Regions from separate parts of the Bacillus sp. ISL-75 genome, predicted to be linked through region 2. Evidence: riboswitches for the same ligand, from Rfam matches in the RefSeq annotation. Region 2 holds a riboswitch; the other holds the start of a gene.

Region 1 (5,275 bases), on a different contig from region 2:
GCTAGAATCTGTCACATAATCCATTACTTGACACATTGTTGGTGTTTGCAGGCTGTCTAAAGAAGCAAGTTGTGTATTTATTCGTAAAAAGACATCTTTCTCCGTTGAACTGAGAAAGTCCCACTGTTTTATATCATCTTGCATATTAATCTCTTGAGCTTTCCAAAAGTTTGACAATAAAGTCTGATATAAATCGTATATCTGTGGATAAGCAATATCATTCCAGTTGAGTAAGCCTGATGATTTTCCATTAATAATACCGGTTGATTTATTGGGAAACTCGGGATTTAACAGTTTTATTCTTGATAGCGGTAAATGAATATCCATAAAATAATCTTCTCCAATCTATTCTAAAAGATGTTAGCTATGGCAAGCATCACATTCGTCAATTTCTGTTTGAGATGTGCTTCTAACATAGTACGTTGTCTTTAGTCCCTGCTTCCAAGCTTCCATATGCAGGTTAAGTAAGTCCTTTGCTTTTATATCGTGCCTAACATATAAATTAAAGCTAATGCCCTGATCAATGTGACGCCCACGTGCCGCATTCTGTTTAATACTCCACACTTGATCTAATTCATGTCGCGAGCGACGATAATAGTCATATGTGATATGGTTTAAATCCGGTGCAGTAACTTTAAATTTAAAATTCTTTTTTTCCTCTGCATATTCAACAGAATAGATAGGATCGATTCCATCAGTGGAACCTCCAATTTTCGCTGTGGATGAATTGGGAGCAATAGCCATTAACCAACCATTCCGAATGCCATGATTGACGACATCTCTTTTTAGGTCATTCCATCTTTTCGATTGATAATTTTTCCGTTCAAAATAACTTCCTGTATGCCATTCTGAATCCTTAAATAGACTATAAGACCCTTTCTCCTTTGCTAGTTCCATTGATGAACGGATCGTATAAAATGCAATGTCCTCATACAGATGATCTGCATAATTTACCGCTGCTTCAGATTCCCAGTAAATCCCTTTAAGAGCTAGTAGGTGGTGCCATCCAAATGTACCAAGACCCACGGCTCTGTACTTTTTATTTGTAAGTTGAGCCTGTCCAACAGAGATTGTATTTAAATCAATCACGTTATCGAGCATTCGTACTTGGATCCTAATTAAACGCTCTAAAACATCTGCAGGGACTGCTTTTGCCAGATTAATAGACGATAAATTACAAACAACGAAATCACCAGGCTTCCGAATTATCACGATATTGCCCTCTTCATTCTGGTATTCGTTTACTATGGTCGTTGCGGACATATTTTGAGCAATTTCTGTACATAAATTACTGCAGTAAATAGAAGTTCGGCCCGTACCCAATACATGCTTATTCGGATTTTGCCTGTTTACTTCATCACGATAGAACATGTATGGTGTTCCTGTTTCTAATTGAGCAACCATGATTCGTGTCATAATATCCATGGCACGGTAGGTTTTACGAGGAAGAAGCGGGTTACCTGCGGCCTCTTCATATTTCTCTGTAAAGAATTTAACATCCGTTTCATCATAAAAATCCTCAAGTCCTAGCAGGTTCCCTTTTTCATCCTTCCAGCCCATAAATTGTTTTACTTGATGGGGACAAAATGTATGCCACTGCCCAATACTTCTTCCATCCTCATCTTTCTCTTCTAATTTTTGCATAAACAGGTCTGGTATGGTGACACCCGTGAAAATGTCATGGGCCTTACGGCGTTCATCCCCATTATTGGTTTTTAAATCGAGAAAACCGTTCATGATATCTTTATGAAACAAATCTAGGTAAACCGCAATGGCACCTTGACGTTGACCTAACTGATCAACACTGACAGCTGTATTATTTAACAATTTAATCCATGGTACAATTCCGGAAGAGTTTCCTTTGAATTTCTTTATATCGGAACCAAGGGCACGAACTTTACCATAATAAATCCCTATACCTCCGCCATCCTTGCTTAGCCGAGCAATATCCCAATTATTTAAATAGATGCTATCAAGGGAATCATCTACTGTATCAATAAAGCAGGAGGAAAGCTGCCCAAAGCTTTTGCCTGCATTCGCTAAAGTGGGGGTAGCAACCGTCATATATAAATTACTAAGTGCCCAATACGCTTCCTTTACAAGTTGTAAGCGGATGGACTCCTTTTCATCCTTCATAATCGTCATGGCAATAATCATGAACCGCTCCTGCGGGAGTTCATATACATTTCTATTATGATCTTGAGCCAGATAGCGATCCGCTAGTAAAAATAACCCTATGTAATTAAATAATAAATCTTTATCTGGATTTATCTCTTTTGCTAGTTGCTCGATTTCATCTTTGCTATATAAGCTAAGTAAATTATGAGAATATATCCCGGTATCAGTCAATTCTTTTATTAACCTATAAAAATCTCCATATTTTAAAGAACGATTATAGCCTCGATTTTTTGCTGACTTTCTATATAATTCATTCAGATATAAACGGGCAGCGATAAATGTCCAATTTGGTTGGTCTATTGCAATTTGATTCACAGCATATAATAAAGCTTGGTGATTAGCTTCCCCCTCTGTTTCATCCAGTTTACTAATTTGCTCTTTAAGCTCCGTAGTATCTATCTGATATTTTTCTGAAACTTGATTAATAGATTCTAATACGTAATTAAATTCTGTTTGAATCTCCTTAGTTATCAATACATTTCCCCCTATAATAAAAAAATCCGCTCAACGGTAATTGAGCGGATGAAACGATACACTACAAAAGGAATAAAAAAATCCAATGCCTCCTGTCGCCACCGTTCATCTTCTCAATCCCCGAAGAAGTTGAAACATCTTAAGAAAGACAGGTCTCCTGACTCATGCTTCTTCCTACTTTGAACCCTTCCCATATAAGTACCTAATAGATTAGACATTTCTTATACAGTGGTTTGCTCATTTCGTCAGCATTTACAGTTGCGGGGGCAGTTCTGGATTTACACCAGATTCCCTATTAAGCCACAATGGCATCGTCTCTTAAGGCTAACACAATATATAGTTTGATTATTATTTATTGAAACAATATATAGTGAATCAATTAATTTAAATAATAGTATAGTCACCAAAATAATTCAAGTCTATTATTAAATAAAAATGAAACCTATCTGGCCTGAACCTTTTTTTAAAACACCAAGGATGTCACTGAACCTTTTGTATTCTATTTTGAATGCCATAAGTGAACGGTTTTGGCTGGGCTTTACTGAAGTTAACTAATGCATCAAGGTCAACGGGACCGACTTCTTTGTTTTCAGCTTGGATAAATACAGTAAATCCATCTCCGCCTCCAGAAAGAAAAATATTCGCTGTCACAGAATAGGATTTATTAGGATCCATTTCCGTGCCATCTGGAAGCTTGATGCTCACTACCCTTTGCCCTTCTGGTTTATTTGGATCCCAAGTATAGCTTAAGCCAGAAATCTGCAACATGTTCGTTTTTGTTGCCCCCCACTGCTGGTTGAGCAATTCTCGGATCTGCTGTCCCGTCATCGACATTTTGACAAGGTCATTATTAAAGGGCTGTACCGTGTATATTTCTCCCCAGGAGATGTCGCCAGGATCAATATCAGCTCGAATGCCGCCAGGATTCATAAAGGCTAATTCGGTATTCAACGCTTTCCTTTGTGCATCCGCAATGAAATCGCCAAGTACTGACTCGCCATTTTCATTATGCTTGGCCGTCAGACTTTCAGATGAAGAGCCAACAACTTGATTAACTATCGGTTTTATTTTTGCTTCATAGCCTTCTATCATTTTCTTTATTTCGGGATCGGGCTCGATTCCTTCTTGAAAGGTAGTTACAATCTCAGCTCTTTTTGAGACAATATCCTTTGTTTTAGGATCTATCTCAATATCAACATCAGAGAAAGCAGTTCCATAGGAATAGGATTGAACAACTAGTTTATTGTCAATCGTTGCGTTCATATAGGCATGATTATGGCCTCCGAAGATGATATCCACTTCATCGTCGACCCGGTTTGCGATATCGACAAGCTGCCCTGCTGGATTTTCTCCGTTTGGACCTGAAGTGCCTGGGTTATGGGCTAAAACGACAATCGATTTTACTCCTTGTTTTTTCAATTCCGCTACATTCTGATTAATTGCTTCTACTTCATCCGTGAATTTTAATCCTGCCACACCGCTAGGGACAACAAGCGTTGGAGTCTCAGTAGTTACCACACCGATAAAACCAATGGGTATCCCATTTACTTTGATCACTTGATAAGGAGGCAGAATCGTTTTTCCTGTTTTCTCATTGACCACATTGGCAACAATCCATGGGAAGTTTGAACCTGCAAAATTGCCTGTTTTCGGATGTGTTCCCCCTTTTATGAGGCGCATCAGTTCCGTTAAGCCTTCATCAAATTCATGATTACCAACAGTACCGATGTCAAAACCCAGCTTGTTCAAGATCTCGATTGTTGGTTCATCCTGTAAAAGGGCCGAAATTGGAGGGCTGGCCCCAACCATGTCTCCATCTTCAACCAATAGCGTATTTTTATTTTCTGCTTCACGCTTTTTTAAATAGGCTGCTAAATAATCGACCCGACCGGCCGGTTTCCCGTTTACTTTCCGAGTCACATTTAATTGGCCATGCAAGTCATTAATCCCTAATAGTTGGACCTGAATGAAACGATTATTTGCGGCCGGTGGCTTTCCCTTTTTGGGATTGACCGTTTCTGGACGGTTGGATTTATGTCCATGATATTCTTCAGATAACCCTTGATCCTTTCCTATAGTTGGTTTCTGTCTGCTAACCTCTACAACTTGAGGCTTAGTAACAGTTTGAAATTGATTATCCATATCCCTTAGGGCACGAGCTGAAGCACTTTGATTTCCCGTTATCGCCACAAGTGCTAGGATCGATAAGGAAAGAAACGTTTTTTGAAACAATTTCATACTATTCCTCCTACAATTTTCTAAAAGAACCAAAGGTATTTTTCTCCTTGCAGGTTAGGAATATGCAGAAAAGGCACCAAAGAAGTTTGGTGCCTGACACTCATTATTGTTTGACTATCAGACTTTGGTAGGTTGAGGATGTCCTTACTTCTATGGTTAAGGTTCCCTTTTTATAGATGGATTTAATGATAAATGGGGCCCCGGTGGTATTCTGAAATTGAAAATCCGGTCCACCATAAGATACGGTTGCATCTCTGCCAGCAGGTACATACCCAACCGACAAGGAATGGTGATGTTTTTCAATATAACTAACACCTACCTGGTCCACTGCATTGAATAGGGTTGATGACGTCTGGCAAATTCCTCCGCCGATACCGTCGACTAA
Region 2 (5,275 bases):
TCGTCACGTACGTAAGATGCGATATGTGATAACTCAATTATTTTCTCATCGGCAAATGACAAAGCATTTGTCAGTATGGCATCCAGCTTTGTTTCTGCCTTCGTCGTCACAGGTACATGCTGTAAACTACATGAAGACTGAATCCAAGCTTCTTTTACACCGCTTAATAATAAAACAGCTTTTGTATTGAATGCTTTTTCAGCCAAATTTGCCCGCCAAATATCCCGTCCATTTACTATACCAATTCCTAATACTTTGTCTTGTGGGAAGCCGAGTTTTCGAAGTGAAGCCATATTCTCTTCGACACCATGTATGAAATCAAGACCAATCCCTGCAACAGGTAATTGAGACAGCTCTTCATACGCTGATAGTCCTTCAAAATAGGTTTGCAACATGATTTGTGCAGCCGGTACTTCTTCTGCTAATTGCTTGTAAATTTCTTGCACTAGTTTTACATCATCTGCTGTTAGTGAAAGGGTTAGTGCTGGTTCTTCCACTTGAATCCACTGTGCCCCAGCCTCTACAAGCTGTTGGAATACTTGTGCATATAGCGGTAAAAGTTTCAAAATAAACAGTGCTTTGGTTTTGGCATCGTATCCTTTCGCTAAACTAACAAAAGTAAAAGGACCGATTATTGTAGGCTTTGTAATAAGTCCTAATTCCTCTTTGGCTTCTACAAAATAATCTAAAATGTAGTTTTTGGTTAATTGTAATGACTTACCTTCATACTCAGGTACGATGTAGTGATAGTTGGTGTTAAACCACTTTGTCATCTCACAAGCCACAACATGGCTTGCCCCACGGGCCATTTCGTAATAAGTGGTTAGATCGACTTCACTACCTGTCCACTTATAACGATTTGGAATCAATCCGAACATTGCCGCATGGTCAAGCATACGGTCATAAAGGGTAAAGTCCCCAACTGTTAGTAACTCTAAGCCTAATGATTGCTGGCGCTTCAAATTATTCAAGCGAGTCGCTTTCATCTCGAAAATAAATTGCTCCTCTGATATCGCACCCTTCCAAAAAGATTCTAAACAACGTTTCCACTCCCGATTATCACCAATGTACGGGTAACCAATAGCAGTACTTACTAAATTCATTTATCATTTCTCCTTTTTTAGATTACAAATTCCCAAATACGAAAAAGCCATCTCCACAAAATGGAAATGGCTTTACAATCAAGTTAAAGTTTGCTTAAAAAACATGCATAAACATAGCTACTCATAACTCGTTTGTCGTACAAATGAATGTCACCACCTATTTCCACGTAGGTATTTGGTGTGTACTGGAAATTGGCAGGTCTCCTGGCTTATCATCATGGCTCCTCACACCTTCCCATCATTTGACAGTGGTATTTGTGATTCACTCCGATTTACAGTTGCGGGACAGCGACGGAATTACACCGTTCTTCCCTATTAAGCCAAGCCTTAGCTTGGCACCAATTCTTACACGATATGTAATTTTCACTAACTATAGCATATTAATAATATGAAGTACATAATTTTCTGAAAAGTATTCAGCATGATGAGAGTTCTCTCGCTCACCTTAGGATTCTCTGATATCACATATCATGGGTTCTATTTTGCATTCGCATCGGGTTGATGAATTCCGAATATATTGCCTTCGGTATCAATATAGTATCCTTGCCACGCCATTCCAGGCAGGGCATATTTGGCCATTGCGACCTTGCCGCCATTCTCAATAATTTTAGCTTCCGTTACATCGTAATTTTCCACTCCCATTGTACAAGCAAATGCATTCAAAGCTTGGTTTGCTTCCGGTGGAGCACTTTGCCGCTGCATCAAAGCACCATTGATCCCAGGTTCATTCTCATCGCCAGTCACTGCTCCAAAGTATGGCATTCCTGCATACTCACTCCAATCTTGAAATGACCATCCGAATACCTCTCCATAAAACTTCTTTGCCCGTTCCATGTCATTGACATGAATTTCGAAATGAACTAATCTTCCCATGATTGCCTCCTAATTAAAAGTAATTATATTCCATTCTAGCAAGTTAGTACTTATGTATATCTTGAAGTTAAGATGCTTCATCTTATGTTAGCAAAACTAAGGGTGAAGCCATCTTTTCAATTTGAGCCAAAGCTTAATATATTTCCTCTTTATTATAGGATAATTGTTGAAATATATTCAATTTTTATAAAAATGAAATAATTTTACTTATTAGTTCCTGTTTGATATTCTGGCCATTTATTGAGAGAGGATTTTGGTAATAAACTTCCGGAATTGCACACAATTCATTTGCTTTCTATTCATATCCTAATTCCGTTAATCAGCATACAGGTTTGTTAAATTTAGAAGGCATAGATCTACCGTGATATAATAAATACGCATTTTTTACTTTTTCCCAAGCTAAATTTGCTTGAATTTTATTAAATTCATACATGGATTGGTAATAAGATAATAAATGTCTAAATTTAGCATGTGTTTTTTGGGGGATAAAAGAAATTCATAAGATTATCTGGAGATGGAATGCAAATTGTTACATTATGAAGGTAATTGCTACTATAGAGTTATATGGATACGCAGCGAAATTGAAGAATTTAGCAAATAGTCTTAAAACATTAGCCAAAATACACTCTTACACTACCTTCTATTTTTGCTGTTGCTAAACAATTCTGTATAAAATTCAGGATTTGTTTTTGATCCCAAGTTAAGAAATCACTTTCTGACAGTGAATCACCATTTTTATAAAATTGTTTGTAGACATTCATAGCCTTTTCAATTTGTTGTATCGAGAATATAGAACTATCGCCTGATCCACTAACTCCTGCATAGTAATTATTTGCATCAAGTAAATTATACAGTATGGTAGCATTATAATTCCCCATGCTAAAACGAGCATAAGCAATTTCTTTTCCAGCTTTATTGTATCCTGATATATCGTGACCCATTAATTATCCTCCTTCAGATATAAATTTACTTACCAGAAATAATTAGTCTTAGGAAACTTATAATGATAATATGCCTACATGGTTTACCTATCCTTTCAGGTCTATTTTTTTTATTAAACAAATTTCTTGAAAATAACATTGAAGAAATGGGTGTTAAAGCAGAAAAATGTGAAGATTCAATAAGGATGTTGTTCATAAACGTTTGCATAATTTCAAAGTTGGATTTATTCTTCAAGGGTTTCATAAAATCTTTGTTTTTATGGGGAAAATGATGGAGGACAGAAACGTCAAAATTTGAAAAAGTAATTATTTTATTGTCATGTATCCATTTTGATACCTCCTTCAGATAAAATAATATCACATTAGAATTCATATAAATTTAGTCTTTTCAAAAGCTTTTCTACAATTATGTGAACATAATAGTAAATCATTAAAGTACCTTTAAAAGGCAACACCCAAAGGGTTAGTTGCCTTCTTTTAATATGAGGTGCGCCACATACTCCACATGTATTGAGTGTATGTGGCAACACAAGATGCTGGTGGGTTTATTACATTTTTAAGACCTTTTTCTTTCAGAAAACAGACTTTATCAAAACAAACGTTGCCGGCTGTAACGGAACTTCAAACTGAATAAAATAAGTACACATGAGTTGATGTGATTCATTTTTTCTCTAAATTTTTGAGAGTTACATCATTTCACTGTCCCCGTCCCATCAACATTCTTTTCCAAAGTTATCAAGCAATGCACGCACTTCATTTGTTGATTTCGTGTTCATCAATTGATTTCTTAATTCACCAGCTCCACGGAATCCTTTGACATAAATTTTGAAAAAGCGATGAAGCCCTGTGATTGAACGTGGCAGTGCTTCCGCATATTGATCTTGAAGATCAAGCTGCAGTCTTAGAAGATCAAGGTATTCTTTACTGCTATGCTCTTTTGGCTCTTTTTCAAAAGCAAAAGGATTTTTAAAAATACCTCGCCCGATCATAACGCCATCAATACCATATTGTTCAGCAAGCTGCAGCCCAGTTTGACGGTCAAGAATGTCTCCATTGATTGTTAGTAGCGTATTTGGTGCGATACGGTCACGTAATTTTTTGATTTCCGGAATTAGCTCCCAATGCGCATCTACTTGGCTCATTTCCTTTCTTGTACGTAAATGAATAGAAAGGTTCGCAATATCCTGTCTTAAAATATGCGTTAGCCACTCCTCCCACTCATTTACATCCTTATAGCCAAGTCGTGTTTTCACGCTGACAGGCAGTCCACCCGCTTTTGCTGCTTGAATAAGTTCTGCCGCAACGTCTGGACGCAGAATAAGGCCACTACCTTTCCCTCTCGATGCCACATTCGGTACAGGGCAGCCCATATTAATATCGATACCTTTAAATCCTAGCTCTGCCATGCCAATACTCATTTGACGGAAATATTCGGGATTATCCCCCCAAATATGTGCCACCATTGGCTGTTCATCTTCTGTAAAAATCAAACGGCCACGCACACTTTTCATGCCCTCTGGATGACAATAGCTATCCGAGTTTGTAAACTCTGTGAAAAATACATCCGGGCGACCGGCTTCACTTACTACGTGACGAAAAACAACATCTGTCACATCTTCCATTGGTGCAAGTACAAAAAATGGTCGTGGTAAATCACGCCAAAAATTATCTATCATTAAAAACTCAAATCCTCTCACAATGGATACAACTTCAAACTCTCGGTCAAAAAATATAAAGCCAAATGTTCCACTTCTTTTACACTTATATCATGCTTAATAACTTATTATCAAACACAAGTACATTTGGACATTTATAATTTGTGAAAAACTATTGTGAAAATCGGCAATGTTTATTTTAACGAAAATCCGTCCTGAATGGTATTTTTATAAATAAAAAAGCAGATGGTATAGATTTTTTCTATATCAACTGCTTTTCTATTATACCAACTCCATCCACGCGACCGCTTCACAATGCGTCGTCATCGGAAACATATCGACCGGCTGCACTTCCACCGTTTTGTATCCGCCGTCTTCCAATATCCGCAAATCTCTTGCTAAGGTGGCTGGATTACACGATACATAAACGACTTTTTTCGGTTTCATCTCAATAATCGTCTGCAGCAAGGCCTCGTCACACCCTTTGCGCGGCGGGTCAACGACCAAGACATCGGCCACATTTCCTTCCTTATACCACTTCGGTATAACAACCTCGGCTTCCCCAGCAGCAAACTCTGTATTCGTCATTTCATTCAACGCTGCATTCCGCTTAGCATCCTCTATTGCCTCTGGGACAACTTCTACGCCGAATACTTTCCGGGCTTTTTGTGCTAAAAATAGAGAAATCGTTCCGATTCCACAG

Evidence for each region. A riboswitch is a leader RNA that binds a small molecule or an ion and turns the genes downstream of it on or off. The one in region 2 is predicted to bind cobalamin.
Region 1: it holds a riboswitch for cobalamin, as region 2 does, so the genes downstream of both, J7E63_RS13880 (ribonucleoside-diphosphate reductase subunit alpha) here and metE (5-methyltetrahydropteroyltriglutamate--homocysteine S-methyltransferase) in region 2, are expected to answer to the same signal.

What each region holds. Positions count from the first base shown of each region.
Region 1 covers NZ_JAGGQX010000030.1:33,272-38,546, reverse strand. Annotated here, with positions in the region: gene J7E63_RS13885 (ribonucleotide-diphosphate reductase subunit beta) at 1-327, opposite strand, end outside; gene J7E63_RS13880 (ribonucleoside-diphosphate reductase subunit alpha) at 361-2,637, opposite strand; cobalamin riboswitch at 2,783-2,984, opposite strand; gene J7E63_RS13875 (bifunctional metallophosphatase/5'-nucleotidase) at 3,133-4,890, opposite strand; gene J7E63_RS13870 (VanW family protein) at 4,994-5,275, opposite strand, start outside.
Region 2 covers NZ_JAGGQX010000020.1:58,397-63,671, reverse strand. Annotated here, with positions in the region: gene metE (5-methyltetrahydropteroyltriglutamate--homocysteine S-methyltransferase) at 1-1,103, opposite strand, end outside; cobalamin riboswitch at 1,281-1,461, opposite strand; gene J7E63_RS09565 (VOC family protein) at 1,581-1,976, opposite strand; gene J7E63_RS09560 (hypothetical protein) at 2,588-2,917, opposite strand; gene J7E63_RS09555 (tRNA dihydrouridine synthase) at 3,631-4,593, opposite strand; gene rlmD (23S rRNA (uracil(1939)-C(5))-methyltransferase RlmD) at 4,855-5,275, opposite strand, start outside.